Regions from separate parts of the Agarivorans albus genome, predicted to be linked through region 3. Evidence: predicted binding sites of a transcription regulator. Region 3 holds the regulator's gene; each other region holds the start of a gene.
The links. The regulator NrdR, encoded in region 3, represses ribonucleotide reductase genes. The targets are predictions, from matches to a motif close to AAACACNANATNTNGTGTTT.
Positions count from the first base shown of each region.

Region 1 (10,207 bases), 370 kb from region 3:
ACCGGCAGTAGGGAAATCTGGCGCTGGAATAAATTCCATCAGCTCATCAATAGTGATGTCTGGGTTTTCAATCATTGCCAAACAACCGTTAACCACTTCGGTTAAGTTGTGTGGTGGAATGTTGGTCGCCATACCTACCGCAATACCAGAAGAACCATTAACCAATAGGTTAGGAACTCGAGTTGGCAGTACTTCAGGGATTTGCTCTGTACCATCGTAGTTAGGTACGAAGTCTACGGTTTCTTTTTCTAAGTCGGCCAGTAAAGAGTGGGCTAACTTATCCATACGGATTTCGGTATAACGCATGGCCGCCGCAGAATCGCCGTCCACCGAACCAAAGTTACCTTGACCGTCTACCAACATGTAACGCAGCGAAAATGGCTGCGCCATGCGAACAATCGTATCGTAAACAGCACTATCACCATGTGGGTGATATTTACCAATTACGTCACCTACCACACGGGCAGATTTTTTATAGGGTTTATTCCAGTCGTTACCCAAAACATTCATTGCGTAAAGCACCCGGCGATGTACTGGTTTTAAACCATCACGTACATCTGGCAAGGCGCGCCCCACAATAACGCTCATGGCGTAATCAAGATATGAGCTCTTTAGCTCATCCTCAATATTGACCGGCGTAATCTCTTTTGCAAGATCGCTCATAGACGACAAAATCCTTCGTTTTTATTGCTTTTTACAATTACTCAGCGTAATCGCAAACTTTACCATAAAATAACGGCCTTAACAGGCTTGATGTCGCTCTTTTCAGTTAGAAAAATGAAAAAACTCAAGAATTGAACAAAAGCTAGTGACTGCAATGAACAAGTTCTTATAATGCCTACAAATACTGACGTGGATTGACAAGTTTATGGAACACCCTCAAAGCAACGAAAATGTTGACCATCAAGAAATTGCACATTTTGCAGGCTTAGCCTCACGTTGGTGGGATAAACAAGGGGAATTCAAAACCCTTCACCAAATCAATCCACTGCGTTTAGATTATATTGAGCGCGGCGCGGCAGGCTTATTTGGCAAAAAAGTACTCGATGTGGGCTGCGGTGGCGGCATTTTAGCCGAAAGCATGGCGGTTCGTGGTGCAGACGTTACTGCTATTGATATGGGCAAAGAACAAATTGAAGTTGCCAAGCTACATGCTTTAGAAACCGGTAGCCAACTTAACTACTTACAAACCACTGCAGAAGCGCATGCCGAAGCCCATCAAGCGCACTACGATGTAGTAACCTGCATGGAGATGATAGAGCACGTACCGGACCCAGGCTCAGTGATTGCGGCTTGTGCCAGCATGGTTAAACCGGGCGGTAAAGTATTTGTCTCTACTATTAACCGAACGCCAAAAGCCTACCTTTATATGATTCTGGCTGCCGAGAAGTTACTAAAAATTGTTCCCGATGGCACTCACCAGCATGACAAATTCATTCGCCCGTCCGAGCTACTAGCATGGGCCGACCAAAGCAACTTACGTAGTGAAGCCATTAGTGGTGTGCAATTTACCCCTATTATTGAAAGCTTTCGCTTAAGTCGAAACGTAGATGTTAACTACATGGTGCAACTAGCTAAACCGGAGCAATAATGAATAAGCAAGCGGCGGTATTGTTCGACCTTGATGGTACCTTACTTGATACTGCACCAGACTTAGGCGCTGCTGCTAACTATGTGCTTGAACAACACCAACAAGCGCCGCTCAGCTTAGCCCAAGCGCGCCAGCTTAGCTCTCACGGCGCTATCGGTTTGCTAAAAGCAGGCTTTGGCAGCACTTGGGAGCAGCAGCCCCAAGCTGAATTACGCCAACAATTGCTTGACTACTATGAGCAAAACATCTGCCAAGGCACCGACTTTTTTCCCGGTATTAAACAAACATTACAATGGCTTAACCAACACCAGATTCCTTGGGGAGTTATTACCAATAAACCCGAGGGTTTAAGTAAGCAGTTACTTCGCTTCTTCCCCGAGTTTGAACAGTCTGGCGTATTGGTTGGCGGCGATACACTGCCACTGCGTAAGCCCGATCCTGCCCCAATGCTATTGGCTTGCCAAATCATAAAGGTTAAGCCAGAGAACTGCTTATATGTGGGCGATGCTGAACGCGATATTCAGGCGGGCAATAATACCAATATGACTACCCTATTGGCCCTTTGGGGTTATCTCTCTAAAGAAGACAAAGTTGAGCAATGGGCTGCAAATATTCACTGCCAAAAAAGTGAACAGCTCGAACAAACAATAATCGACTGGCTGGGCGATTTGTAAGCAAGTTCAAGTTTTATAAAAATAAATTTTTTGAGTAAAATTTTACGAAAAAAAACTTGCATTAATGCAAGCTTAGTCAGCTTATATAGATAGCTAGTTAGTAACTACTAACATAGCCGAGTTATTTGCAAGTTATACACAATATCTTCAACTTTGCCAAGACTTGCGAAAAAGCCAAAACCTCATTATCTTGTATCCATAAAATTTGAAAACACTATATCTAGTGGCTAAGGAAAAATAGCAGTACTAGATCAGCAGTAGCGAAATTAGGATAACAGGGCCTCCCCTTCATGAATAAAGATCTTCTGATAACCAAACGCAGCGGTAAACAAGAAGCGATCAACTTAGACAAGATTCACCGAGTGATAACTTGGGCCGCTAAAGGCCTTAAAAATGTCTCGGTATCGCAGGTAGAACTTAAGTCTCATATCCAGTTCTACGATGGCATGGCCACTAAAGATATTCATGAAACCATAATTAAGGCTGCGGCAGATTTAATCTCTCAAGAAACGCCAGATTACCAATTTTTGGCGGCGCGTTTAGCAGTATTCCATTTACGCAAAAAAGCCTATGGTCAATTTGAACCACCTAAGCTTTACGACCACGTAGTAAAACAGTGTGAAGCTGGCCGCTACGACATGCATTTGCTTAAAGACTACAGCCCTGAAGAATTTGCCCAAATGGACGACTTTATCGACCATTGGCGCGACATGGACTTCTCATACGGGGCAGTTAAGCAACTTGAAGGGAAATACCTAGTACAAAACCGTGTTACTGGTGAGATTTTCGAGAGTGCCCAGTTCTTGTATATTTTGGTAGCAGCCTGTTTATTTGCTCACTACGACAAGTCGGTTCGCCTTGATTACATTCGTCGCTTCTATGATGCGACGTCTAAATTTAAGATCTCTTTACCTACGCCAATCATGTCGGGGGTACGTACCCCAACTCGCCAGTTTAGCTCTTGTGTATTGATTGAGTGTGGCGACAGCTTAGAATCAATTAATGCCACTGCTTCTTCAATCGTAACTTACGTTTCTCAACGTGCAGGTATTGGTATTAACGCAGGTCGTATTCGCGCCCTAGGCAGTGAAATTCGCGGTGGTGAAGCCTTCCACACTGGTTGTATTCCGTTTTATAAGTATTTCCAAACAGCAGTTAAATGTTGTTCTCAAGGCGGCGTTCGCGGCGGTGCAGCCACTATTTTCTACCCGTTTTGGCACTTAGAAGTAGAATCACTCTTAGTACTTAAAAACAACCGTGGTGTAGACGATAACCGAGTTCGTCACATGGACTACGGTGTGCAGCTTAACAAGCTGATGTACCAACGCTTGGTAAAAGGTGAAAACATCACCCTATTCTCGCCAAGTGATGCACCAGGGCTTTACGATGCCTTCTTTGAAGATCAAGACAAGTTTGAAAGCTTGTATGTGAAATACGAGCAAGACCCAAGCATCCGTAAAGAGCAAATTAAGGCTGTTGACCTATTCTCGTTGCTAATGCAAGAGCGCGCCTCAACGGGTCGTATCTACATTCAAAACGTAGACCACTGTAATACTCACAGCCCATTTGACCCAGCACAAGCACCGGTTCGCCAATCTAACCTATGTTTAGAAATTGCCTTACCAACTAAGCCGCTACAACACGTACATGATGAAAATGGCGAAATTGCCCTTTGTACACTTTCGGCCTTTAACTTAGGCGCTATTGAAGACTTAAATGAGTTAGAAGAGCTGTCTGACCTTGCTGTTCGTGCTCTAGATAGCCTGCTAGATTATCAAGACTACCCTATCAAAGCCGCTAAGAAGGGCTCTGATGGCCGTCGTACCTTAGGGATAGGTGTTATCAACTACGCCTACTACCTAGCTAAAAATGGCACTAAGTACAGCGATGGCAGTGCCAACAACCTGACTCACCGCACCTTTGAAGCGATTCAATACTGGTTGCTTAAGGCCTCTATGCGCTTAGCCAAAGAGCAAGGCGCTTGCCCAATGTTTAACGAGACGACCTACTCGAAAGGTGTATTGCCTATCGATACTTACAAACAGTCGTTAGACAAGCTTAGCGATGAGCCTTTGCATTACGACTGGGAAGAGCTACGTGAAGAGATTGTGACTCACGGCTTACGTAACTCAACGCTTTCTGCCTTAATGCCGTCAGAGACTTCTAGCCAGATTTCAAATGCCACTAACGGTATTGAGCCACCTCGCGGTTTTATTAGCGTTAAAGCCAGTAAAGACGGTATTTTGAAACAAGTTGTGCCAGAGTTTGAAGCACTTAAAGACAACTACGAATTACTGTGGGACATTCCTAGTAACGAAGGTTACTTGCAGCTAGTTGGCCTAATGCAGAAGTTTGTTGACCAAAGTATCTCGGCCAACACTAACTACGACCCAAGCCGTTATGAAGGTAACCGCGTTCCAATGAAAGCATTAATTGCCGACTTGCTAACCGCCTACAAATATGGGGTTAAAACGCTGTACTACCATAACACCCGCGACGGTGCTAGCGACCAACAAGACGACCTGAAGCCAGAGCCAGAAGATGATGATTGCGCTGGCGGAGCATGTAAGATTTAAGCCAAGTTTACGCGCTAAAGCGCATTAAGAAATTTTTAGGAAAAATGTAGATGAGCTACTCAATTTTTACTCAAAATGCCAACGATGCTACCAAAGAACCCATGTTCTTTGGTCAGCCTGTAAACGTGGCCCGATATGACCAACAACGTCATGAGATTTTTGAAAAACTAATCGAAAAACAACTGTCTTTCTTCTGGCGACCAGAAGAAGTAGACGTAAGCCGTGACCGTATTGACTACAACAAGCTGCCGGCTCACGAACAGCATATTTTTATTAGTAACCTTAAGTACCAAACACTGCTTGATAGTATTCAAGGCCGCTCGCCTAACGTGGCGTTGTTACCATTAGTTAGTTTGCCAGAGTTAGAAACCTGGATTGAAACTTGGGCCTTTAGTGAAACCATTCACTCTCGCTCATACACCCACATTATCCGTAATGTAATGGGCAATCCAGGTGAAGTATTTGATGACATCATGGAAAATGAAGAGATCATCAAACGCGCTAACGACATTGCCGGCTACTACGACGATCTGATTCAAGCCACCTCTATTTACCACCTGCATGGTGAAGGAGAGCATGAGGTTGATGGTGTTGTTCATGACATCACTGTGCGAGAGCTTAAGAAAAAGTTATACCTTTGCTTAATGTCGGTAAACGTACTTGAAGCGATTCGCTTCTACGTAAGCTTTGCCTGTTCATTTGCCTTTGCAGAGCGCGAGTTAATGGAAGGTAACGCCAAAATCATCAAGCTAATTGCCCGTGACGAAGCACTGCATTTAACCGGTACTCAGCACATGATTAACCTAATGCGCGAAGGCAAAGACGATCCAGAAATGGCCGAAATTGCTGCCGAGTGTGAAGTAGACGCATGGCGCATGTTTACCGATGCCGCAGAGCAAGAAAAAGAATGGGCAAAATACCTGTTCAAAGATGGCTCGATGATTGGGTTAAATGAAGACATTCTATGCCAATACGTTGAATACATTACCAATACCCGCATGCAAGCAGTTGGTTTGTTACCTTGCTTTGAAGATCGCAGCAATCCTATCCCTTGGATTAACTCTTGGTTGGTATCAGACAACGTGCAAGTGGCACCACAAGAAGCAGAGATCAGCTCTTACTTAGTAGGGCAAATTGACTCTAGTATTGATATCGACGACTTCGAGGACTTTGAGCTGTAATGTCTCAAAAAGAAGGCCGCGTTATTGCAGGCGGAATAGAAGTGGTGGTTGATAGCCACCACAAAAGCATCTTAGAAGCGTATGAACAAGCTGGCTTTACGCCGGAGTATCATTGCCGCGAAGGTGTATGCGGCGCCTGCAGAACCACCCTAGTAAAAGGCGAAGTGGAATATAGCCACACGCCTTTAGCTAACATTCCTAAAGGGCAAATTCTTAGCTGTTGTAGCAAGCCCAAAGGCATTGTTGAGTTAGCCGAACAACCTCCGTTCAAGCGCCAAATTGCCTAAAAGTAGTCCTTACATTGCTCCTTAACTACGCGATGTATGGACTATACTTTCAATAATCTCTTTAGTTTTTCGGCAACTAACAGATAACTTAACTATCTGTGTTTTTCTTTGTCTTGTGAGGCCAACATGATCATTCGGCGTCAACCCTTAATAGCAATTAGTAGCAGCTTGTTGCTGCTTACCGCTGTGTTGATTGGCTGGAAGGTATTGAATCCGCCTGCGATTGGTGAAAACGCGATATGTCGCGCGGCTATCGCGACTCACTTTATGCAGCGCCAACTAGGACAAATTCAAGCACTACCCGACTACCCGCATCAATATGTCAGTGCCAGCCATTTAGGAGATGTTCCTAAATCAGTGGGCTGCCAAATTAGCGGCCAACTCATCAGCATTAGCGAGCAACAACATGCGATAGCCAATTTGTACTTTGAGCAAAAACGTAATCAGATTGCGATTATTGTGCCGCGACCAGCAGCACCTAGCCGAGTTAGGCTATTTACCCGAGAGCAACTCACCTTTCACAAAGTACGGTTAGCTAAGCACGATTTAGCTACTGGCATTCATGAGATGTATGGTGAAGGTTTTGATACCAACCAAATTATTCAGCAAACTGTGGCGCTGCTTAAAGCCAACCATATCTGCGGCCAACTAGAACGCCAACAAAACTTAAGGTTATCACCGGTACCGGTAAACGATAGCTACATGAAACAAGCAAGTATACTTACGCCTTATCTCATAAATATGGTGCAACGCTCGCCGCTTAATGTTGAAGAAATGCTTAAAACCAAACAACAAATTGCTGGCTTAGAACAGGGCTTCCAACAAAATACTCAAAGCTTGGTACAGTGGTTACAACAAACCGAAAGCAATACACCAATAGATAAACGCCTATTAGATTATCATTTGCGCGACTTACGCCGTGCCAATCCGCGCTTATATTTGCCAAGTAACTGCTTGCAGGCTTACATTCACTCAGCGGAGCTAACCCAAACCCTATAAGTGTTAACAAATGTGTCTTAGCGCATGTTGTATTCGAGCATATTCGTTATACACTAGGGCTAATACTTTTGAGAGAGGATACATGCACGATGGTAACTGATAGTGAAGGTTACATTCAGTTAATTGGATTTTTAACAGATAACTTAGCGCTGTTTGAGCATACTCAAGCTCAGCAAAATCCCTTAACTATTTGCGACTATGTCTCTGAGCAACTATCAGAAAGCGTGATGTTGGTTTGTCGTCAACATGAGCATTTAGACAGTGAACACCGCTTTACCGTGATTCGCGAGATAGACGCAATCGTTAACGACTTAGAACAAGTTCTCTCTGGAGTGTGGATGTCTAGTCCTACCCAACAGCAACAGCAATTCATTGATGAGTTTGTTGGCTTAATCAAAAACATGTTTGATAACCAACTAATCGCTGTAGACCCTATTTAGTCGTCGGTTATTTATCACCGATAGCTTTAATACCATCGAGATGACTAAAGCAATGCTCGCGGGCAATATCTAAAAACGCTTCGATATAGGCGCTGTCCTGATGGCTTTCATGGCGCGCCGCATACAGGTTTTGCCACAGTTTCCCATCCCCTAGCTCACGCGTCACAATGTAGCCTTTGTTTACATATTCAGTTAATGCCCAATTTGGCAATACAGCTACCCCGCGGCCACTGGCTACCAACTGCATCATCATAATCGTCATATCCACTTTACGTACCGCTAAGGGTTCAACGCCGGCTGGGTCTAAAAACAGATTAAACAGATCTAAACGATGAGTATCTACTGGGTAAGAAATGAGCACTTGATTGGCAAAATCTTCTGCCTCTATTACCGGCTTGTCTACCAAAGGATGATTAGGGCTTAAAGCAAGGGTCGGCTGATAAGAGAACAGTGGCGAAAATACAATGCCTTCACTAGGTTGAGGGTCTGAAGTAATAACTAAATCTAACTGACCTTGGGCAAGTTCTGGTAAAGGTTCAAAACTAAATCCGCTGCTAAAATCTAACTCAACATCTGGCCATAAGCCTCGGTAATTATCGATAGCAGGCATCAACCAGTTAAAGCAACTATGACACTCAATGGCTAGGTGCAAACGCCCCGCTTGACCACCAACTAAACGGGCCAGTTCGCGCTCGGTATGTTGAACTTGCTCTAGCACACTATCTGCTAACTCTAACACCCGTAAGCCTGCCATAGTAAAACGCAAAGGCTTGGTTTTACGCACAAACAGCTTCGCCCCAATACGCGATTCTAACTCTTTGAGCTGATGCGAAAGAGCCGATTGGGTTAAGCATAAACGCTGCGCAGCTACCACCAAAGAGCCGGTTTCTCTTAAGGCTTGTAAGGTTTTTAAGTGTTTGAGTTCTAACATAGTCTCGCAGTAGTCAATTATGTTGCGCCGTCAGTTTATCACCATCTAACGCGGTTCTGCGCTTTCATAATAAAAAATCCTGAAAAAGCGCAATTAGCTTGCCTAAACACTTGCATGCTACCGCAAAAAATAAGTTAATACGTTTATTGTAAAGGGACCCATAATCATCATGTATCAAATAGAGAAGTCACATAAGCTAGACAACGTATGTTACGACATTCGTGGTCCAGTGCTGAAACAAGCAAAACGCCTCGAAGAAGACGGCCACCGTGTTATCAAATTAAATATTGGCAATACTGCCGAATTTAATTTTGAAGCCCCTGAAGAAATTCTGGTAGATGTTATTCACAACCTACCTACCGCCCAAGGCTACTGTGACTCAAAAGGTTTATTCTCTGCCCGCAAAGCGGTGATGCATCATTATCAATTGCAAGGCTTACGCACTACTACCCTAGAAGATATCTATTTAGGTAACGGTGTGAGTGAGCTAATCGTAATGGCCATGCAAGCGCTGCTTAATAATGGCGATGAAATGTTAGTGCCAGCTCCCGACTACCCATTATGGACAGCCGCTGTAACACTATCTGGCGGTAACCCAGTACATTACGAATGTGATGAACAAGCAGGCTGGTTCCCAGACATTGAAGATATTCGCAGCAAAATTACTCCTCGCACCAAAGGCTTAGTGGTAATTAACCCCAACAACCCTACTGGCGCAGTTTATAGTAAAGAGTTGCTTCTAGAGTTAGTGGAATTAGCGCGTCAGCATAATCTGATTTTATTTGCCGACGAGATCTATTCAAAAGTCATTTATGATGAAGCCCTGCACGTACCTTTATCTACTTTGTCAGACGACGTATTAACCCTCACCTTTAACGGTTTATCTAAGGCTTATCGAGTCTGTGGTTTCCGCTCGGGTTGGATGTTAGTAAGTGGTCCTAAACATCGCGCTAAAGATTACATAGATGGTTTAGACATGTTGGCCTCGATGCGCTTGTGCGCCAATGTGCCAGTTCAACATGCCATTCAAACCGCCTTAGGTGGTTACCAAAGTATTAATGAGTTAATCGTACCAGGCGGTCGCTTGTATGAGCAGCGCAACCTAGCCTGGCAATTACTCAATGATATTCCCGGTGTAAGTTGTGTAAAACCGCAGGGAGCAATGTACTTGTTCCCTAAGCTTGATGTGAAAAAATTCAACATTAAAGACGACCAACAATTCGCCTTAGACTTACTGCAACAAGAGAAAATTTTGGTGGTGCAAGGTACTGGCTTCAACTGGACCAAACCTGATCACTTCCGCATTGTATTTTTGCCTCGCGAAGAAGAATTACGTGAAGCGATTGGCCGCATCGCCACTTTCTTAGATGGTTATCGCCAAGCCGACTAATCGCAGCTCACTTGCAAAAACTCAACAAGGGTGCGTTAAGCACCCTTTTTTATTGTGTTTAATTCAGCCAGATGCATTAGCTTAAGGTCATGTTATTTTTAGAAAATCTGTTGTAGTGTAGAGCTTGTACCAATCACA
Region 1 is NZ_AP023032.1:3,024,723-3,034,929, forward strand. Features, by position in the region: gene gyrA (DNA topoisomerase (ATP-hydrolyzing) subunit A) at 1-663, opposite strand, end outside; gene ubiG (bifunctional 2-polyprenyl-6-hydroxyphenol methylase/3-demethylubiquinol 3-O-methyltransferase UbiG) at 869-1,591, shown strand; gene K5620_RS13645 (HAD family hydrolase) at 1,591-2,265, shown strand; gene nrdA (class 1a ribonucleoside-diphosphate reductase subunit alpha) at 2,556-4,841, shown strand; gene nrdB (class Ia ribonucleoside-diphosphate reductase subunit beta) at 4,892-6,022, shown strand; gene yfaE (class I ribonucleotide reductase maintenance protein YfaE) at 6,022-6,309, shown strand; gene K5620_RS13665 (hypothetical protein) at 6,436-7,308, shown strand; gene K5620_RS13670 (DUF3802 family protein) at 7,398-7,748, shown strand; gene K5620_RS13675 (LysR substrate-binding domain-containing protein) at 7,756-8,679, opposite strand; gene K5620_RS13680 (pyridoxal phosphate-dependent aminotransferase) at 8,849-10,069, shown strand.
Region 1: nrdA (class 1a ribonucleoside-diphosphate reductase subunit alpha) is a predicted target of NrdR. The motif match lies at 2,475-2,494, and genes of this name have one in related genera.

Region 2 (10,207 bases), 1.1 Mb from region 3:
AGAAGGAGAACGTGCAAGCATTTCTTGTCTAGAGGGTAGGGTTAATGCTTGGGCTTGTTCTAATTGACTGCTTACGTTTACAGCTGCATTGTTCATTTATGCTCTCCTGGTTTTGCAACCGGGGTTCCCGAATTGCTTGAGAGCAAACTTATTATGTTTCGTTATTTTGATAAATGGGCATTCAATTGAATCAGTATTTACATTTTATTAAGAATCGCAGCAGGCATTGGTGAAAATGCCAATAAACTCGCATTACTAAATTTATCTAAGGTACTGATATATAGCTGCTATTAGCTAGCTTCTTTACTTAATCGATTTTATCTTTAAATTCACATAAGTCTTCGATGATACACGAGCCGCAACGAGGCTTTCGTGCAACACAGGTATAGCGGCCATGCAAAATTAGCCAGTGGTGCACATCTACTTTAAATTCCTTTGGCACTACCTTTAGTAATTTTTCTTCGACCAGATCAACATTTTTCCCCATGGCGAATTTGGTGCGGTTAGAAACCCGAAATATATGTGTATCTACTGCGATAGTTGGCCAGCCAAAGGCAGTATTTAGTACTACGTTGGCTGTTTTTCTGCCAACGCCTGGCAATGCTTCTAAGGCTTCTCGGCTTTCTGGAACCTCTCCACCGTGTTGTTCAATCAAGATCTTGCAGGTTTTTATTAAGTTCTCAGCTTTAGAGTTAAACAGGCCAATTGTTTTTATGTAAGTTTTAAGCTCATCTACCCCTAAGTCAAAAATAGCTTGGGGGGTATTAGCAACTGGGTAAAGCTTGTCGGTAGCTTTGTTCACCGATACGTCGGTGGCCTGAGCAGATAACAATACAGCAGCAAGTAGCTCGAAAGGGCTAGAAAAGTTTAGCTCTGTAGTTGGATGTGGGTTGTTATCTCTAAGTCGTGTTAGGATTTCTAATCTTTTCTGTTTATTCATGCGCTTTGAGTATTGTTTGAAAGGGTTTCTGACGGAGCTTGTTTGGTTTTAGCGCGGTTATCTATGACATTTTTAAAAGCGATGATAAAGCCCATCACCAAAAATGCACCCGGCGGAAGTATTGCAACCAAAAAGTGTTCGTTAAAATCAACGATTTGAACATATAAGAAAGACGACCATTCGCCTAACAGCAATTCAATTCCGTAAAACAAGCTGCCATTTCCTAAAAGCTCTCTAATTGCGCCTACTGCAACAAGTACCAAACCAAAACCAATTCCCATCATTAATCCATCGAACGCAGCTGGCTTAACACTGTTACGTGCAGCAAATGCCTCGGCTCTACCGATGATGATGCAGTTGGTCACTATGAGCGGAATGAATATTCCTAGGTTTTGGTACAAGCCGTAGGTATAAGCATTCATTAACAGTTGTATGCAGGTAACAAAGGATGCAATAACCATAACAAATACAGGAATGCGGATCTCTTTAGCTACCCATTTACGAATGAGTGATACCGTGGTGTTTGAGGCTATCAGTACCAGCATGGTGGCAACCCCCAGGCCGAGTGCGTTGGTTACCGTCGAGGTAACCGCGAGAAGAGGGCACAAGCCGAGTAATTGTACTAAACCAGGATTGTTTTTCCAAAGGCCTTGCCAAGCTAATTGTTTATATTCGCTCATCAAATAACTCCTTTAACAATCTGTCGCATTGTCATTAATGCTTTGCTGATTTGTGGCGTGGTAAATCAACACGTTTTTCACTGCTTTTACAACAGCACGCGGCGTTATTGTAGCGCCAGTAAAGGCGTCAAACTGGCCACCGTCTTTTTTTACAGCCCAACGAGGATCCTTGGCATCCATTAAACGTTGTCCATTAAACTGGTAAATCCAATCTGATTTTCTGGTTTCAACTTTATCACCTAAGCCTGGTGTTTCGTTATGCTGTACAACACGCACACCGCTAATAGTTGAGTCTGCATTTAAACCTACTAACAGGCGAATTTCCCCGCTGTAACCATCTGGTGCAATTGTTTGATAAACGAAAGCCGCTGTTTGTTGATTTAATTCAATTAGCCGGATGGTTTGGTCTTTATCGTTACCCAAAAACTGTGGCTCGTTAACTACTACGCATCGTTGCTGGTAAGCACTATTGGCTAACTCTTTTGATAAGACTTCATTAGTTGACCTAATCAGTTGTGCTTTAACCTGTTGCTCGATTCTTGGCTCGGTAAAGTAATTAACGATGACAACTAACAAGGTGCATGCAAAGGCGAATAGGGCCAACATCGCCGCGTTTTTAGTCATTGATTGGCGCTTAGTTGTCATTACTATTTCCCTCGCCGTAACCATATACTCTGGGCTTGGTGAAGTGATCTATCATCGGCACTGCCATATTTGCTAGTAATACAGCAAAGGCGATTGCGTCTGGATAGCCGCCATAATTTCGAATAACAAATACCAATAACGCAACCAAGCTTGCGTAAATAATCCTACCTAAGTTGCTCGTTGCTGCGCTTACCGGGTCGGTCAATATGAAAAATGCGCCAATCATGGTTGCGCCGGAAAACAGCTGCAGCAGCACTGGAATTGAGTGATCTGGGTTGATGGCTGCGGAAAGTAGACTCAAAACAAATAGGGTGGTCAAAAAAGCCAAAGGAATATGCCAGCGAATCACCTTTAAGTAGATAAGCGCAAGACCTCCTGCTAAATAGGCTAAATTAATCCATTGCCAGCCAATCCCTGCAAAACTACTGTAAATCTCATGGCTTGATATTTCATTGGATGTGAAACCTAAAGTAAGTTGTGTTTTCATCTCATCAAGCGGTGTGGCGATGGTATGGCCATCGATGCTGGCAATTTGTTTAATGCTAAAGCCGTCTACGGTAAAACCACTAAAAATGAGCGATAAACCATCGATGCTAGATAAGCTTTCAACTAACAGACTTTGTGGAGGCATCCAGCTTGTCATCGTTACTGGGAAAGACACTAATAAAAGCACGTAGGCAGCCATAGCAGGGTTAAAAATATTATGCCCAAGACCGCCATACAAATGCTTAACTACAACAATGGCAAAGAAACTGCCAATAAGCGCAATCCACCAAGGGGCATAGGCTGGAAGTGCCAAACCAACCAAAATGCCAGTAACTAGCGCGCTGTTATCACTTAAGGTTGGCCAAACAGGTCGCTTACGTAATATAAGAACTAAGGTTTCACTTAGCACTGCAACCATAGATGCCAGTAATACTTGGGTTATGGTGCCTATTCCAAAATGAAAGCTTTGAACTAATAAACCTGGCAAAAGACAAAGAATCACCCAAAACATCAATGTTTTTGTTTTTAAGGGCTTTCTAACGAAAGGTGAACTTTTTATGCTAGTGCTATTCATTGGTATCTTTCTCTTCGCGCTGTTGTTCTGCTAGTTTTTTAGCTTTAGCGCGAGCAACTGCTGCGGCGACTGCAGGGTTAACTTTTTTGGCTGGCTTTTCTACGGTTGCGGGCGTGGGCGCTTCAGTTGCGTCCTCCGCTTTCTTATTGGCCTTAGCTTTTGCAACCGCAGCTGCGATGGCCTTAGCCTTAGCGTTGTTGTTACTAGTAGTACTATCTTGAGTATTTTGTTGAACCGATTGCTCTCGAGCAAGAGGGACCTCTAAAGCTTCATCATCTTGATTGTTTGCCTTACCGGTATCAACAGACTCGTCGGCTGCTGCTAGCGCGGTTTTTTTTGCTTTAGCTCTGGCTATTGCTGCGGCAACAGCAGGGTTTGCTGAAGATTTAGCCGCAGGCTTATTTAGATTGTCGTCGGCTTGATCCGCACTTGCCTCTTTGTTAGCCAGTTTTTTAGCTTTAGCCCTTGCTACAGCGGCGGCTACGGCCGGATTAGTGGCGGTTGTTGGTTCAAATTGTTGCTGAGCTTGTGCTTTTTTCGCCTTAGCTCTAGCTACGGCAGCAGCCACAGCTGAATTACTTGATTCAACTGTGTTGTCTTCAGCGGTAGTTTCGTTATCTTGATTTTGTTGTTTCTTGGCTTTAGCGCGCGCGATAGCCGCTGCTACTGCGGGGTTTGCGCTAGGCTTAGACTCGTTTATCGATTCACTGTTATCAGTCTGCTTTTTAGCTTTAGCACGCGCGATGGCCGCAGCGACTGCCGGGTTAGCGCTGGCTTTACTCTCGTTGGCTTCTTTTTGGGCTCTTCGCTCAGCTTTGCGAGCTTCTCTAGCAGCTATGGCCGCTTGATTATCTGGTACCCATTCACCAGTTTCGTCTTGTTTTGCTGCTGGACTGGCGGCTTGCTTGTTTTTGACTCTTGCTAAGGCCGCTGCGACAGGATCAGGTTTATTTTGCTTAGCGTTGTCTTCTGTTTGAGCTTGTCTACGCAAAGCGGCTTGTTGGTGTTTCGCTTTACGTTCTAATTTGTCTTTTTCTAAACGAGCTTGGCGTGCATCGAAGCGTTGTTTGGCTATGTCGGCTTCTTTTTGTGCAATATCTTCGCTGCGTATTTTAGCTTTTGCTGTTCGGTAGTGTTGTACCAAAGAGATTTCGCTTGGACAAACAAAGGCGCAGGCTCCGCATTCGATGCAATCCATTATATTAAAATCGCGCGCTTTGTTTAGTTCATCCCCTTTGGCGTACCAATACAACTGCTGAGGTAATAAGCCCATTGGGCAGGCTTGAGCACATTCACCGCAACGTATACACGGTGATTCATTTTCAGCTGCCATCGGATTGTTAACAATCAGACAGTTAGTTGTTTTTACCACCGGTGCTTGGTTGCTGGGGAGCATGAAGCCCATCATCGAACCGCCCATAATGGTTGGCGCGTTAGGCTCACCCTGTAGTTTTTTGTTGATCACATCGCTTACTGCTGTGCCAATCGGCACCCAGTAATTGCTAGGACTGGTGACTAAATCACCGGCAAGGGTGACAACTCTAGAAATTAGCGGTTCGCCTAGCGTTACAGCTTGATACACGGCGTAAGCTGTGCCGACATTTTGCACTAGCATGCCTAGGTCAATAGGTAGCTGGTTAGCTTTAACTTCTTTTCCAGTAAGCACTTGGATAAGTTGCTTTTCACCACCAGAGGGATATTTGGTAGGGATGCTTCGAATGATGATATCTTGATTGCCAACCGCTTCTAACGCTTTAATGGCTTTGGGTTTGTCATCTTCGACGGCAACTATGGTAAGCGCTGGTTTGAGTACTTTTTGCAGTAAGGCCACACCACCGATAATCTCAGCCGCATAGTTCTGCATTAAACAATCGTCGGCCGAAATATAGGGCTCGCATTCTGCGCCATTTATAATCAGTACGTCTAAAGGTTTATGCGGAGTAATCTTTAAAGCAGTAGGGAAGCCAGCGCCCCCCATACCGGAAATACCCGATAAATGAACGCGTTGGCAAATCGCTTCTGGAGTTAATTCTTCATCAGTCAGAGGGCTTGGCCATTGCGCGTCTTGTTGCGCTTTGTCTACGCGAATAACGACACTTAATTCAGGAATGGCTGAAGCATGCGCAGAAACTCTTGGTTCAATCGCGATGATTTCACCGGAAAGGGACGCATGAACTGGTGGCGCTTGAAAGAACTGAGATTCAGTTAAGGCTTGTCCACGTAATACTTTATCACCTACTTTTACGAGTAGTTTGCCTGCACTGCCAATATGCTGTTGGACAGGTATGCTTAACTCGTTAGGCAAGTTGATTAGTTCAGGCTTACCACAGTTGATATCCTGCTTATTGGTTTCTGGGTGGACACCACCTTTGTAGTTCCAAGTAAAACCTTGTTTAATTTTGTCTAACCACGCCACCATCTATTTTTGTTCCTCGATGATTGCGACATCTATTTGGTTCAATTTCCAATCCCAGTTTTTGGTTGTTGTTGGTATTGGGCGCATTTCAATACAATCGGTTGGGCAGGGCGCCACACATAGCTCGCACCCGGTACATTCTTTAGTAATAACCGTATGCATATGTTTATTTGCGCCCATAATGGCATCTACAGGGCAAGCTTGAATGCATTTGGTACAACCGATACACGCATCTTCTACGATGTAGGCTACTTTCTTACGGTCATCTTCTTTTACGGCTGACTCATCCAGAGGGATCGCTTCAACGCCTAGCAATTCTGCTAGTTTTACTACAGTCTCTTCGCCGCCTGGTGGGCATTTGTTTATTGCTTCGCCGTTGGCTATGGCTTCAGCGTAGGGCCGACAACCAGGATGACCACATTGTCCGCACTGTGTTTGAGGTAGCAGTGCTTCCACTTGATCGGCAATGGGGTTGCCTTCAACTTTATATTTGATGGCCGCATAACCCAGTATTCCACCAAATACCAAGGCTAGAAGGGTGATTGCAATAAGTGCTTCTAACATCTAAACATACTACTTAATTAATCCAGTGAAACCTACAAAGGCTAAAGACATAAGCCCAGCTGTGATCATGGCGATCGCCGCGCCTTTAAAAGGTAGCGGGATATCTGCTACCACAAGGCGTTCACGCATTGCTGAGAACAGAATCAACACTAGCGAGAAGCCAGCTGCTGCTCCAAAACCATAGATAATTGATTCAAATAGATCATGCTGCTCATTAATGTTTAGTAGCGCCACACCTAATACTGCACAGTTAGAGGTGATAAGCGGTAGGTAAATGCCTAATACACGGTGAAGTGCGGGGCTGGCTTTTTGCACAAACATCTCGGTGAACTGAACCACAACGGCAATAACCAAAATAAAACTCATGGTGCGCAGATAAACAATATCTAGTGGCAACAATATGTATTGTTCTACTAAATAGGAGCTCATTGACGCAAGGGTAAGCACAAAAGTGGTTGCTAAGGCCATGCCGATGGCGGTTTCTACTTTGCTGGACACACCCATAAATGGGCATAAACCCAAGAACTTAACCAGCACAAAATTGTTAACCAGTACGGTACTGATTAATAACAACAAATATTCAGTCATTTAAATAAGATGCAGCGGAACGAGCCGCTATTATCCTTGTTTGTGGTGCGTATAACAACCGTGACTTCAATGTGGAAAAGGCGCTAAAAATTTGCTGTGAGTTGTGAATCATTTTTGAGCGGTTAAATTTACTTTTTACCCTTCGGTTGATCTCGATCATTTGTATTTGCTTTATCCTTAAAATCTCTCGACTACTATATCTAGTGGGATCTAAAATCCTTAACCACAATATATGGATAACCATCACATTGGATGCTTTTTTGAGCGTTTCTTTGTTAGAAGCCTTTAGTGGCGCGGGTTCCACAGTTTTTTATTTAATGAGTGAGTGAAATTGGAGCGTAAATCGTGAAAACAGTCGTGATAAAACGAGACGGAAGCCGTGTACCTTACGACGCAAAGCGGATTGTTGATGCAGTGCTAAAAGCAGCTGAAGCTTTAGGTGTTAAGGACAACCTAGTTGCATTGCAAATTGCCCAACAAGTAACAGAACAGTTTTTGAACTTACCTGAAGTAGATATCAACGATATTCAATCGTCTGTTGAAAACTACTTAATGGAAAGTGATAACAAGACTTTAGCACGTGCTTACATTGAATATCGTCACGACCGCGACGTTGCTCGCGAAAAGCGCAGCGTGTTAAATGCTGAGATCCGTGGTTTGGTTGAACAAAGCAATGCCGCGTTACTTAACGAAAATGCGAATAAAGACAGTAAGGTCATTCCTACTCAACGCGATTTGTTAGCGGGCATTGTTGCAAAACACTACGCTAAAACTCATTTGCTTCCGCGAGATGTAGTAAAAGCTCACGAAACCGGCGAAATTCACTTTCACGATTTAGATTACGCACCATTTTTCCCAATGTTTAACTGCATGCTAATCGACTTAGAAGGCATGTTAACCGGCGGATTTAAAATGGGTAACGCTGAAATTGAAACCCCAAAATCAATTTCAACAGCAACTGCAGTAACAGCCCAGATCATCGCTCAAGTAGCGAGCCATATTTATGGTGGAACGACGATTAACCGCATCGACGAGATTCTTTCGCCTTACGTCACCAAAAGCCATGAAAAACACTTAGCTACTGCTAAAAAATGGCAAATAGCCGACGCCGAAGCTTACGCTAAAGCACAAACCGAAAAAGAATGTCATGATGCATTCCAGTCTTTAGAGTATGAAGTAAATACTCTACACACTGCGAATGGGCAAACACCATTTGTTACCTTTGGTTTTGGCTTAGGCTCTTGCTGGGCCTCGCGACTAATTCAGCGTTCAATCCTAGAGAACCGTATTGCCGGATTAGGTAAAAATGCTAAAACGGCCGTATTCCCTAAGCTGGTATTTGCCATTAAAGACGGCTTAAACCATAAAAAAGAAGATCCAAGTTACGATATTAAGCAGTTAGCTTTGGAATGTGCGTCAAAACGCATGTACCCAGATATTTTAAACTACGACAAAGTTGTTGAAGTAACGGGCTCGTTTAAAACCCCTATGGGTTGTCGTAGTTTCTTAGGTCACTACCAAGAAGAAGGTAAAGACATTCACGATGGTCGTAATAACCTTGGTGTAGTGAGCTTGAATTTACCCCGCATTGCTATTGAAGCTAAAGGTGATGAACAACGTTTCTTCGAACTACTTGAACAACGTTTAAGTGTTGCCAAACATGGTTTAGATAGCCGCATCTCTCGCCTTAAAGGTGTTAAAGCCAAAGTTGCCCCAATCTTGTACATGGAAGGCGCTTGTGGCGTTCGGTTAAATGCCGAAGATGATGTATCTAAAATCTTCGAAAATGGTCGTGCGTCAATTTCTTTAGGTTACATCGGTTTGCATGAGACTGTGAACGCGCTATACGGAAACAGTGAACACGTTTACGACAATAAACAGTTACAACAAAAAGCTATCGGTATTGTTACTGCATTAAAACAAGCTACTTTACGTTGGGAAAAAGAAAGTGGTTACGCCTTTAGTTTATACAGCACCCCAAGTGAAAACCTATGTGATCGCTTCTGCCGTTTAGACGCCAAAAAGTTTGGTGTAATCGAGGGCGTAACAGATAAAGGTTACTACACCAATAGTTTCCACTTAGATGTAGAAAAGAAGGTAAACCCCTTTGACAAAATAGATTTCGAACAGCCTTATCCTTCAGTAACTAGTGGCGGCTTTATTTGTTACGGTGAATACCCAAATATGCAGCACAATACTGAGGCCTTAGAGGATGTTTGGGATTATAGCTATAGTCGCGTTCCGTATTACGGTACAAATACGCCAATTGACGAATGTTACGAATGTGACTTCACTGGCGAGTTTAACTGCACCAGTAAAGGCTTTGAGTGTCCTTCTTGTGGTAATGCAGAATCCAGTAAGGTATCTGTTACTCGACGAGTATGTGGCTATTTAGGTAGCCCTGATGCACGACCATTTAACTATGGTAAGCAAGAAGAAGTTAAACGCCGAGTGAAACATCTGTAAATGAACTATTTGAGTTACCATTCGGTCGACGTAGTTAACGGGCAAGGTACGCGCTGTACCTTGTTTGTTGCTGGTTGCGAGCATCAATGTCGAGGTTGTTATAACCAGAAATCCTGGCGCTGTGATTCCGGCCACCCGTATACTGATGACTTAGAACAACAGATTATCAATGATTTGAACGATTCTAGGATTCGACGTAAAGGGCTTAGCTTGAGTGGTGGAGATCCACTACATCCAGATAACTTAGACGCTGTACAACGATTAGTTGAACGCGTTAGAAAAGAGTGCGCAGGCAAAGATATTTGGATGTGGACAGGCTATCAACTTAAAGAACTAAACCCGCAACAGCAGGCAATTGTTAAGCAAGTTGATACCTTAATTGACGGCAAATTTGAACAAGAGCTGGCCGACCCAAAATTACAATGGCGAGGCAGTAGTAACCAAATTATTCACTGCCAACCCCTTCAGTAGTTAAGCGATAAGCTCAGGACGCGAAATTAAGTAGCCCTGCAAGCTATCGACATACATAGATTCAAGTAGCTGTTTTTGCTCTAAGGTTTCAACACCTTGAGCAATTACTTGGCAACCTAAACGATGCGATACCTCTACCAGCATACTCACGAATTGCTGATTAGCTTTGTCACTTTCTAGTGCTTGCACTAAATCGCTACTTATCTTCACATAGTTAGGCTTGAGCTCTTTAAACAATTTAAAAGAGCCAATACCGTTACCAAAATCTGAAATTGCAGTGTGGCAACTGTTTCGGCGAAGTACTTCAAACAGCTTTCTGGCGTTGCTCAAATGCATATCCAAAATTTCTTCTTCTAGCTCAAAAACAACCCGAGATT
Region 2 is NZ_AP023032.1:2,302,763-2,312,969, forward strand. Features, by position in the region: gene K5620_RS10585 (2OG-Fe(II) oxygenase family protein) at 1-96, opposite strand, end outside; gene nth (endonuclease III) at 308-940, opposite strand; gene K5620_RS10595 (electron transport complex subunit E) at 937-1,620, opposite strand; gene rsxG (electron transport complex subunit RsxG) at 1,633-2,265, opposite strand; gene rsxD (electron transport complex subunit RsxD) at 2,255-3,325, opposite strand; gene rsxC (electron transport complex subunit RsxC) at 3,318-5,744, opposite strand; gene rsxB (electron transport complex subunit RsxB) at 5,745-6,305, opposite strand; gene rsxA (electron transport complex subunit RsxA) at 6,315-6,893, opposite strand; gene nrdD (anaerobic ribonucleoside-triphosphate reductase) at 7,239-9,359, shown strand; gene nrdG (anaerobic ribonucleoside-triphosphate reductase-activating protein) at 9,360-9,830, shown strand; gene K5620_RS10635 (EAL domain-containing protein) at 9,831-10,207, opposite strand, start outside.
Region 2: nrdD (anaerobic ribonucleoside-triphosphate reductase) is a predicted target of NrdR. The motif match lies at 7,083-7,102, and genes of this name have one in related genera.

Region 3 (10,207 bases):
CCTTCTGGACTGCCTTCTGAACAGAAGACAAATGTTTGCGCTTGAACGCCCACAGCTACCGCACTAGCTACAAGTGCAAGTGACAGCTTCGCCAATCCTTTCTTCATTATGATTCTCCGTGTGACATCTTGTCATGTATGCAACCGTTATGGCTGCATTTCCGGTGTGTTTGCGAATAGACTAATAATTATTGTTCTTGATAAATCTAGACCCTGCACTAGCAAATGTCGCTATTCAAACAACAATTGTGAACTGAGCAAGACTTAATCAAGCCTGATCCGCTTTTTGCCCGTAATAAATTAGTATTTTTATCTGCCACTGTAAATAGCATAAACAGGATTTTATAATCCAAAAATCACAGAAGGCAGTGATAGTGATTAAGGATTCGATATAATGTCATATTTATGCAATAAAGAATAAGCTTATGCAAGGTTTGCATAAGCAGAATTAACTAAATTTAGGGGAGAACAAATTTGGCAAGCAGAGAGAATGCTCTGTTAAGCGAGGACAAACAGCACAACTTGCAAAGAAATAGCAGCAAACACACCGGCTAATACGTCATCTATCATTATACCAAAGCCACCGTGCACTTTTTTGTCCAAAATTTTGATGGGCCAAGGCTTCAAAACATCAAAAAAGCGAAAAAGTATAAAGCCGAGTAGCACATTAAGGGGAGATAGCGGCACCATGAACATGGTAATCCAGTAGCCAACAAACTCATCCCACACAATCGCCCCATGATCATGTACCCCCATCGCATCACTCGCTTTTTGACAACACCAAACACCAAAAACAAAGCTTACTAGTAGTACTGCCACGTAGGCCCAAACAGGTAATGGCGCTAGCAGTAAATACAAAGGAATGGCAGCTAAGGTACCAAAAGTACCCGGTGCTTTGGGGGCTAAGCCACTACCTAAACCAAGTGCGCATAAGTGTAGAGGGTTCCGTAAGCTTAATTTGGCTAAAGCTTTATCCATTGCAGTTCTCGCTACTCGCTAGGATTAGTTGAAGTGATCCCACCCAGTGGGTTCGATTTGATAAGGTTTATCTTGATATTTTAGCTTTATCTCGCCATGGCCAGGCGCTAACTGCCCGATACAAGTAAACTGTATTCCACTGAAAGATAAAGAAGTATCGACTGAGCCTTTATTAGATTCAGGCACAGTAAAGCATAGCTCGTAATCCTCGCCACCATTTAGTGCTAAGGCAATGCTTTGATCTACACCAACGGCTTCATTCATGGTCTCTGAAAGTGGCAGGCTGTCTAGGTTTAGTACCGCCGAGCAATGGCTTTTTCTGAGGATATGCTGTAAATCGTTGTATAGGCCATCTGAAATATCAATGGTTGCAGAGGCTATATCACGCAAGCCATAGCCAGCAAGCACCCGAGGTTGCGGGTAATAGTGCTGTTTTAAGCTTAGCTCTAACTGTTGAGGGTTTAAGCTGATTTTGTCTTGAAGATGCGCTAGCGCAAGACCAGAGTCACCAATATTGCCAGTAACATATACCCAGTCACCAGGCTTGGCTCCGTCTCTGCGCAAGGCTTTTCCTTCAGGTACTACGCCGTGAACCGTCACGGTAATACTTAAGGGACCTTTAGTGGTGTCACCACCAATTAAGGCAACATTGAAGTATTCAGCTAAGTCATAAAAGCCTTTGCTGAACTGGGCTAACCACGCTTCGTCAATTTCCGGCAAGGTGATCGCTAAGGTCACCCAACGCGGCTCTGCCCCCATGGCTGCCATGTCGCTTAAATTAACGGCAAGCGCTTTATGGCCAAGCGCGCGAGGTGGGATATCTGAGAAAAAATGTACGCCTTCTACCAAGGTGTCGGTAGAAATAGCAATTTGGTTATTCTCGGGAACAGTTACCAGCGCTGCATCATCACCTACACCCAGTAATACATCGGGGCGTGAAGCACTGCGCTGGAAGAACTTTTCGATGATATCAAATTCACCCAAAGGAGGCTGAGAAGACATGCAACTAAGACTTAAACTGCTGTAAACGTAGTACTTTATCTAGCACGCCATTAACAAACTTGTGGCTATCTTCAGCGGCAAATGACTTAGCTAATTCAATCGCTTCGTTAATTACAACTTTAGGTGGCACATCGCTCACCATTAATAGCTCGTAAACACCAATCAACAAAATTGCGTGTTCAACAATATCTAATTCTTCTAACTTACGAGAAAGCGAAGAGCTCATCGCTTCATCTAACTTTTCGCTGTTTGCTACTACGCCAGTCAGCAGAGTAGAAAAATAAGGAACATCGGCCTTACTCATGTCTTGTTCGGTTAGGAACTGATGTTCGATGTTAGCAACGCTGTCCTTGGTCACCTGCCATTGATAAATTGCTTGAGTAGCAAATTGCCTAGCTTTACGACGTGCAGCTGGTTTCACAGAGAATTCCTCAAATTAAACTTCTATCTGATCAACTAAGTTGATCATTTCCAAAGCGCTTAGGGCAGCTTCGGTACCTTTATTACCCATTTTAGTGCCAGCGCGTTCAATCGCTTGCTCGATAGACTCAGTAGTAAGCACGCCAAAAGTTACTGGAATATCAAATTCCATCATAACTTGAGCTAAACCTTTGTGGCATTCGTTAGCCACTAATTCAAAGTGGTAAGTGCCACCACGAATTACTGTACCTAAAGCAATAATAGCATCGTACTTTTTGCTTGCTGCAATGCGTTTAGCAGCCAGTGGGATCTCTACTGCGCCCGGTACACGAACAACTGTAATGTTGTCATCGCTAATACCACCTTGACGAGTTAGCGTATCCACAGCGCCAGATAACAAGCTCTCGTTAATAAAGCTGTTAAAACGAGCGATAACAATAGCCACTTTAGCGTTTGGTGTAGCTAAATTTGCTTCAATTACTTTCATACTTAATTCTGCCTTTTCTTTGAGTCCATCAAAAAAATCGCGCTATTCTAGCACAACTAATCTGCTAGGCCCTTAATAAAATAATTTCTCACTAAAACTCAGATTATTCTTGGTCGATATACTCAACCACTTCCAAACCGAAGCCAGATAATGCGTGATAACGCTTAGGTGAACTTAACAAGCGCATTTTACTTACACCCAAATCAGCTAAAATTTGCGAGCCCACTCCCACAGTACGTGAAGCACTGTGCGCTTGTTTCTGGGCTGGAGTCTCACCGCGATCTTGCAGAGCAAAGGCTTTAACTTGGTCAATCAAATTATCGGCCTTATCATCGGTACTAAGTAGCACCAGAACGCCATTTTCTTGAGCAATTTTTTCTAGCGCTTTATCCAGCGGCCAGCTCATCTTTCCAGCCCGGTCACTGCCTAATAAATCACTAAAAGTATTGTGTAAGTGCACACGTACCAGCGTGGCCTCATCTTCTTTTATCTCACCAGCTTGCATAACAAAGTGGACTTTTTCATCGATGGTATCGCGGTAGGTAATCAGCTTGAAATCACCGTGGCGGCTAGGCATTTTACATTCTGCTACTCGCTCAATAGTGGTTTCGTTGTTATTACGGTATTCGATGAGATCGGCGATAGTGCCCATCTTTAACCCATGTTCTTTACAGAACACCTCAAGATCAGGGCGACGCGCCATAGTGCCATCTTGATTAAGGATCTCAACAATCACAGCTGCAGGTTCTCGACCAGCTAACCTTGCCAAATCAGTTCCTGCTTCAGTATGTCCAGCGCGAGTAAGTACCCCACCTTCTTGCGCCATTAGCGGGAAGATATGGCCAGGCATAACAATGTCACTAGGCTTAGCATCACGGGCAACGGCTGCTTGCACAGTGCGTGAGCGATCTGCTGCAGAAATTCCGGTAGTCACGCCTTGCGATGCTTCAATAGATACCGTGAAATTAGTAGCAAACTGCTCGGTATTAACATCTACCATCAGTGGCAACTTTAGTTGCTGACAGCGCTGTTTAGTCATGGGTAAACAAATCAATCCACGCCCATAGGTAGCCATAAAGTTGATGGCCTCTGGTGTTACCATATCAGCTGCCATGATGAGATCGCCTTCATTCTCTCGATCTTCATCATCCATTAGCACCACCATTTTTCCATGGCGTAAATCTTCAATAATTTCTTCGATACTGCTTAGTGACATAGCAAAACCTTTCTTACCTTTGGGGATAGTATTTATTGTTATTAGCGCATCTTGATTGGGCGAGCTATTTCATAAAGCCGTGCTGCGCCAAAAATGCAGTATTTATTTTTGAATCGTTAGTGTTCTCATCAGCATAGCCGATTAAACGCTCCACATAGCGAGCGATAACATCAACTTCTAAGTTAATTTTTTGCCCAGGCGACCAAGCACCAATGGTTGTTTGCTCGGCGGTATGGGGAATAATCGTTAAACGTAGCTGTTGCTGCTGTACTTCGTTCACCGTTAAGCTAATGCCATCTACGGTTACGGAGCCTTTATGGGCTATGTAACGCGCCAGATCATTAGGAACCTTTAGCCAAATATTAATCGCACGTGCGCTGGGGCTAATGCTTACTACCTCTGCTAAGCCATCAACATGACCACTGACAATATGACCACCAAAGCGATTAGTCGCGAGCATGGCTTTTTCAAGGTTAACCTTGTCACCTTGTTTGCATTTAGCTAGTGAAGTTAAACTTAACGTTTCGGTAGATACATCGGCGCAAAAGTGCTCATTGCTGAAGTCGACCACGGTTAAACATATACCATTTACCGCGATGCTATCGCCAAGTCTTACATCCGACATATCTAAACCAGCACTGGCGATGTTTAATCGTACGTCACCACTGCGTTTTTCAATGCGAGAAATCTTGCCTAGGGCTTCAATTATTCCAGTAAACATTAATGTGTGCCCTGTGCTTGCGGGATCCAGATAGTTTTAATGTCGGGGCCAATTCGGCGAGTTTCAAGGCATTGCCAAGAATTTAACGCACTCATCGACTGATATCCCTCAAACCCCACTAAACTGTGAGCATCGGCTCCCATCAATAAACCGGCTTGGTAACAGATAAGCTGATCAACCAAGTTAGCTTGAATCAGGGCTGCAGCAAAATTAGCTCCTGCTTCAACCCAAATATCATTTACTTCTGCTTCAGCTAGCTCCTGCATTAATTGCGGCAAAAAATTTGGCGTGTCTTCAATCACCAGCTGTTTTGCGGCTGGCAGTTGCGTTTGTGATTGATGGCCGGCCAGCCAGAAAGACTCACTATTCTTAAAAATATTAAGGTCTTGAGCTGCTTCTGCTAAGCGTTGTTTACGGTCAATAATCACCCGCAATGGCTGGCGCAGCAGTGTTTCATCAAGTTGCTCAGCAAGGCTACCGAGCTCATTAAATCTCACGTTTAAGCTGGCATTATCGCGAATAACCGTAGTAGCGGTGGATAAAATAGCATGGCTAGCGGCCCGTTCTCGTTGCACGTCGCTGCGAGAATGAGCCGAGGTGATCCACTTGCTTTCGCCATTGGCTAAGGCTATTTTAGCATCGATAGAACCAGCAAGTTTCAAGCGAACAAAAGGACGTTTACGCTCAACGCGGCTCAAAAATCCGGGGTTAAGCGCACGCGCTGAATGCTCCATTAGACCGGTACGAACTTTAATGCCAGCCTCTTCAAGTCGCTTAATCCCGCGCCCAGCAACCTGTGGGTTAGGGTCAACCATGGCAATCACTACTTCGGCCACTTGTTGTTCTACTAACATTGTGGCGCAAGCTGGCGTTCTACCTACATGGCTGCAGGGCTCAAGAGTGACATAACAGCTTGCCCCCTTTAGGCTAAAACCACGTTGCTTGGCATCCGCCGCGGCATTCACTTCGGCGTGCCCTTCACCGGCTTTACGGTGATAACCTTCACCAATAATCTGACCATCTTTTACCAACACGCAGCCCACATTAGGATTGGGTGCCGTGGTATATTTTCCGCGCTTGGCAAGCGCAATGGCCTTTGCCATACACTGGCAATCTTGAACGCTAAAACTCACTTACTTTTCCAACTTAGCAATTTCGTCACTAAATTCTTTGATATCTTCAAAAGAGTGATAAACCGAAGCAAAACGCACGTAGGCCACTTTATCTAGGCCAATCAACTGTTCCATAACAATCTTGCCAATGAATTTTGTAGCAACTTCACGCTCGCCAGTCGCCCGCAGCTGCGACTTAATTTTGTTTACCGCTTGCTCTACTTGGTCAACGCTTACTGGGCGTTTTTCCAACGCACGCATCATACCAGCACGCATTTTCTCTTCGTTAAAAGGCTCTCTAATGCCATTGCCTTTAATCACTCGCGGCATTACCAACTCGGCCACTTCAAAAGAAGTGAAGCGCTCATGGCATTCTAAGCATTCACGACGCCTTCTTACTTGGTGGCCATCGGCAACCAAACGCGAGTCAATAACCTTAGTTTCATGAGCAGAACAAAATGGACAATGCATGGGCGATCCCTTATTCGAGTATCCGGCAATTTTATCTGCTAAACCGTCAGAGGTACAGGTTAGCTAAAGCGTAACTATCGAAAATGCCCACAATTCCTTTATTTGGGTAAGGTCTTATCTAAAGAGAATGGTGCTAACTTAGTAAAGGAAGAAAAAATGAGAATTAGCTCTCAGTTTAATCACTGAGCCAAATACTTACTGTTTAGCCCTTAGCTTGTTAAGAGTCTGATTAGATTAAAATTAAGCTTGTTATATAAGCAAATAGCGCTTGCGTAGTAACCAATTACTACCGCTTAGCTTACCGCTCAAGTTAGGCTGCACTAGAAATGTAAACAACTTGTTAAGGAAAGCGTCATGGCGAAGATACTGATTATTGCAGGTGATTTTGTTGAAGATTATGAGTTAATGGTGCCATTTCAGGCACTGCAAATGGTAGGTCACGAAGTTATCGCAACTTGCCCAGAGAAATGCATTGGCGAACAAATTAAAACCGCCATCCATGACTTTGAAGGCGATCAAACCTATACCGAAAGACCGGGGCACAACTTCACTCTCAACGGCAATTTTGCTGACATCGATACCGAGGAGTTTGACGCGCTATTATTGCCCGGCGGACGGGCCCCGGAATACTTACGCTTAAATGCTAAGGTATTAGAAATAATTCAAGCCTTTGCCGCTAAACAACAGCCGATAGCGGCAATATGCCATGGCGCACAGCTATTAACAGCGGCAGGTATTGCCTCTGGCAGACACATTTCTGCCTACCCAGCTTGTGCGCCTGAAGTGACAGCTGCTGGCGGCGACTATGCAGATATTGCCGTTGACCAAGCCCTTACCGATGGGAACTTGGTCACCGCACCAGCTTGGCCTGCTCACCCGCAATGGCTAGCGCAATTCAATAAGCTATTGGCTTAATACTAAATTGAAACGGCAAAAGTTGATTTTGTATACCATGATTAGACTTCGGTTTGATCATGGTGGGATTGCCAATGTGTGAAATTTATTCTGGCGCCGAAGCGGAATTGTTTGAATTGAAGTCTCGGTCGGTGCGTTTAGATGGCGTAGTAACCAGTATTCGTTTGGAAGCAATATTTTGGCAGCTACTGGAGCAAATAGCCGATGAGGCTAACCTTAGTTTGGCGGGCTTTTTAACACAAATTTACCATGAGGTATTACAACGAGAAGAAAAGGTAGGTAATTTTACATCTTTACTTAGAGTGGCCTGTACTACTCACCTTAATCAAGGCAAGCGCTTAACACTCACTAATCCTTCGCTTAAACAAGCGGAATCAGGCAATTCCATTGCCAAGGGATATCTTTAATCTGCAAACATTAAGAAATGATGAACAACATAAAGCTGCCCCAAATTACAAACTGCATAATCATTAATCGTTTTGCACTAGCCACAGGATTCATGTCCATGGTGATTCTCTCTCTTCTGCAATTACCCTTTAGCGCTGGTAATTTGACTTATCAATTAGGTCTTAAAAACTGAGCAATTTCAGTACCAACTGTCTAATTCTCAGGCTAAAACCCAGCCTATCCCTCCTTGGTTTGTGTTCCTATTCACATTTAGTCTTAATAATCCGTAGTTTTACTAACAAACAAATACAAAAAAGGAGGCATAAAGCCTCCTTTCTTTTATCTCGTCAATCCCTGACGTTTACATGCTTACTTAAGCGTAGACCGGGAAACGCTGGCAAAGTTCTAACACTTGGCCTTTAACGCGCTCAATTACCGCTTCGTCTTGTAAATTATCTAATACATCACAAATCCAACCAGCTAACTCTTTAGAAGCAGCTACATCTAAGCCACGACGCGTAATTGCTGGAGTACCAATACGTAAACCACTGGTTACGAATGGAGAACGCGGATCGTTTGGAACCGAGTTTTTATTTACTGTGATGTTTGCACGGCCTAGTGCCGCGTCGGCATCTTTACCAGTAATGTCTTTGTCGATGAGATCAACCAAGAACAAGTGATTTTCTGTACCGTTAGACACAATCTTATAACCGCGCTCTTGCAGTACAGCAACCATAGCTTTGGCATTATCTAATACGTTTTGTTGGTATTGCTTGAACTCTGGCTCCATCGCTTCTTTGAACGCTACCGCTTTTGCAGCAATAACATGCATCAAAGGACCGCCTTGACCACCTGGGAATACTGCAGAGTTAAGCTTCTTCTCTACTTCTTCGTTGGCACGTGCCAAAATCAAACCACCACGTGGGCCAGCTAGTGTTTTGTGAGTAGTAGTTGTTACTACATCTGCAACTGGCACTGGGTTTGGATACAAGCCAGCTGCCACTAAACCAGCAATGTGCGCCATATCTACGAACAGGTAAGCACCTACTTCGTCTGCGATATCGCGGAAACGCTGCCAATCAACCACACCTGAGTAGGCTGAGAAGCCAGCAATAATCATTTTAGGTTTGTGTTCTTTAGCTAAACGCTCAACTTCTGCATAGTCTAACTCGCCAGTTTCTGGGTTAATCCCGTACTGAACGGCGTTGTAGATTTTACCTGAGAAGCTTACGCTTGCACCGTGAGTTAAGTGACCACCATGAGCCAAACTCATGCCTAGTACTGTGTCACCTGCTTTAAGCAAAGCCATAAATACAGCTGAGTTAGCTTGTGAACCAGCATGTGGTTGCACGTTTGCGTAGTCGGCACCAAATAGTTGCTTGGCGCGCTCAATGGCTAGCACTTCTGCTTTATCTACATACTCACAACCACCATAGTAACGCTTACCTGGATATCCTTCGGCGTACTTATTAGTAAGGTAAGAGCCTTGCGCTTCCATTACTCGTGGGCTGGCATAGTTCTCAGAAGCAATCAGCTCAATGTGCTCTTCTTGACGAACTTCTTCTTTAGTAATGGCTTGCCATAATTCGGCATCGTAATCGGCGATATTCATATCACGCTTTAACATCAGTATCTCCTGACTCTTTTGTTACATGTTGGTGGGTGATTTTTCGAAGGCGCATTCTAACCTGAGTCCTTTTCAGATCACAGCAAAATTTTTTACCATTAACGCTATTCAAATGAACAAATGTAACAATAAAACGCTAGCTGCCTTGGAAGCTGTAGTGTGCGTTTAGCCGATTAAATTTGCAATTTTCTCACTAGCTGCTTTGATCTTTATGAAATAAATTCACGTTAATTTAAGCATTACATCTCAGCCCAACAAAGGTTAAGATGATAATGATTATCATCTACAATTAGAGTTTATATTATGTCACTTCGCCTCTCAGGCCTCATTTTGTCACTTTTCTTTCTATCGGCTTGCAGCGCTACTCCGCCTAAAGAGCAAGCAACGCCATCCGCAGATATTCAATTGCAGACTTACTATGACTACGCACTGTACAACCCAAACGACCAACAAATTGTTGAAAACACCCAATCACTTGCCAAGCAACTGGCTGATTCTCAGGTAATACTGTTTGGCGAATACCACAGTCATCCCGCTATCCACTTAGCACAGCTGCGCTTATTGGAAGCCTTATATCAGCAACAAAACCAAATTAGTTTATCGATGGAGCAATTTAATCGCAGCCAACAAGCTTTATTAGATAGCTACCTAGCTAACGAAATAGGTGAAGAATGGCTTATCAAACAAACCAAAGCCTGGGATAACTACCGATCTGATTACCGGCCGCTAGTTGAATTTGCCAAAGATAAACAACTTACGGTAGTAGCAGCCAATGCGCCTCGCGAGCATGTTCGCTGTATTGGTCAGCAAGGCTTAGGCTATTTAGAGGGCTTAGAAGAATCTGAACGCAGCAAACTTGCCCAAGACTTTAC
Region 3 is NZ_AP023032.1:3,390,629-3,400,835, forward strand. Features, by position in the region: gene K5620_RS15335 (ABC transporter substrate-binding protein) at 1-107, opposite strand, end outside; gene K5620_RS15340 (phosphatidylglycerophosphatase A family protein) at 498-977, opposite strand; gene thiL (thiamine-phosphate kinase) at 1,002-1,979, opposite strand; gene nusB (transcription antitermination factor NusB) at 1,984-2,400, opposite strand; gene ribH (6,7-dimethyl-8-ribityllumazine synthase) at 2,416-2,886, opposite strand; gene ribBA (bifunctional 3,4-dihydroxy-2-butanone-4-phosphate synthase/GTP cyclohydrolase II) at 2,990-4,102, opposite strand; gene K5620_RS15365 (riboflavin synthase) at 4,167-4,823, opposite strand; gene ribD (bifunctional diaminohydroxyphosphoribosylaminopyrimidine deaminase/5-amino-6-(5-phosphoribosylamino)uracil reductase RibD) at 4,823-5,956, opposite strand; gene nrdR (transcriptional regulator NrdR) at 5,957-6,406, opposite strand; gene K5620_RS15380 (DJ-1/PfpI family protein) at 6,761-7,321, shown strand; gene K5620_RS15385 (ribbon-helix-helix domain-containing protein) at 7,396-7,728, shown strand; gene glyA (serine hydroxymethyltransferase) at 8,082-9,335, opposite strand; gene K5620_RS15395 (ChaN family lipoprotein) at 9,639-10,207, shown strand, end outside.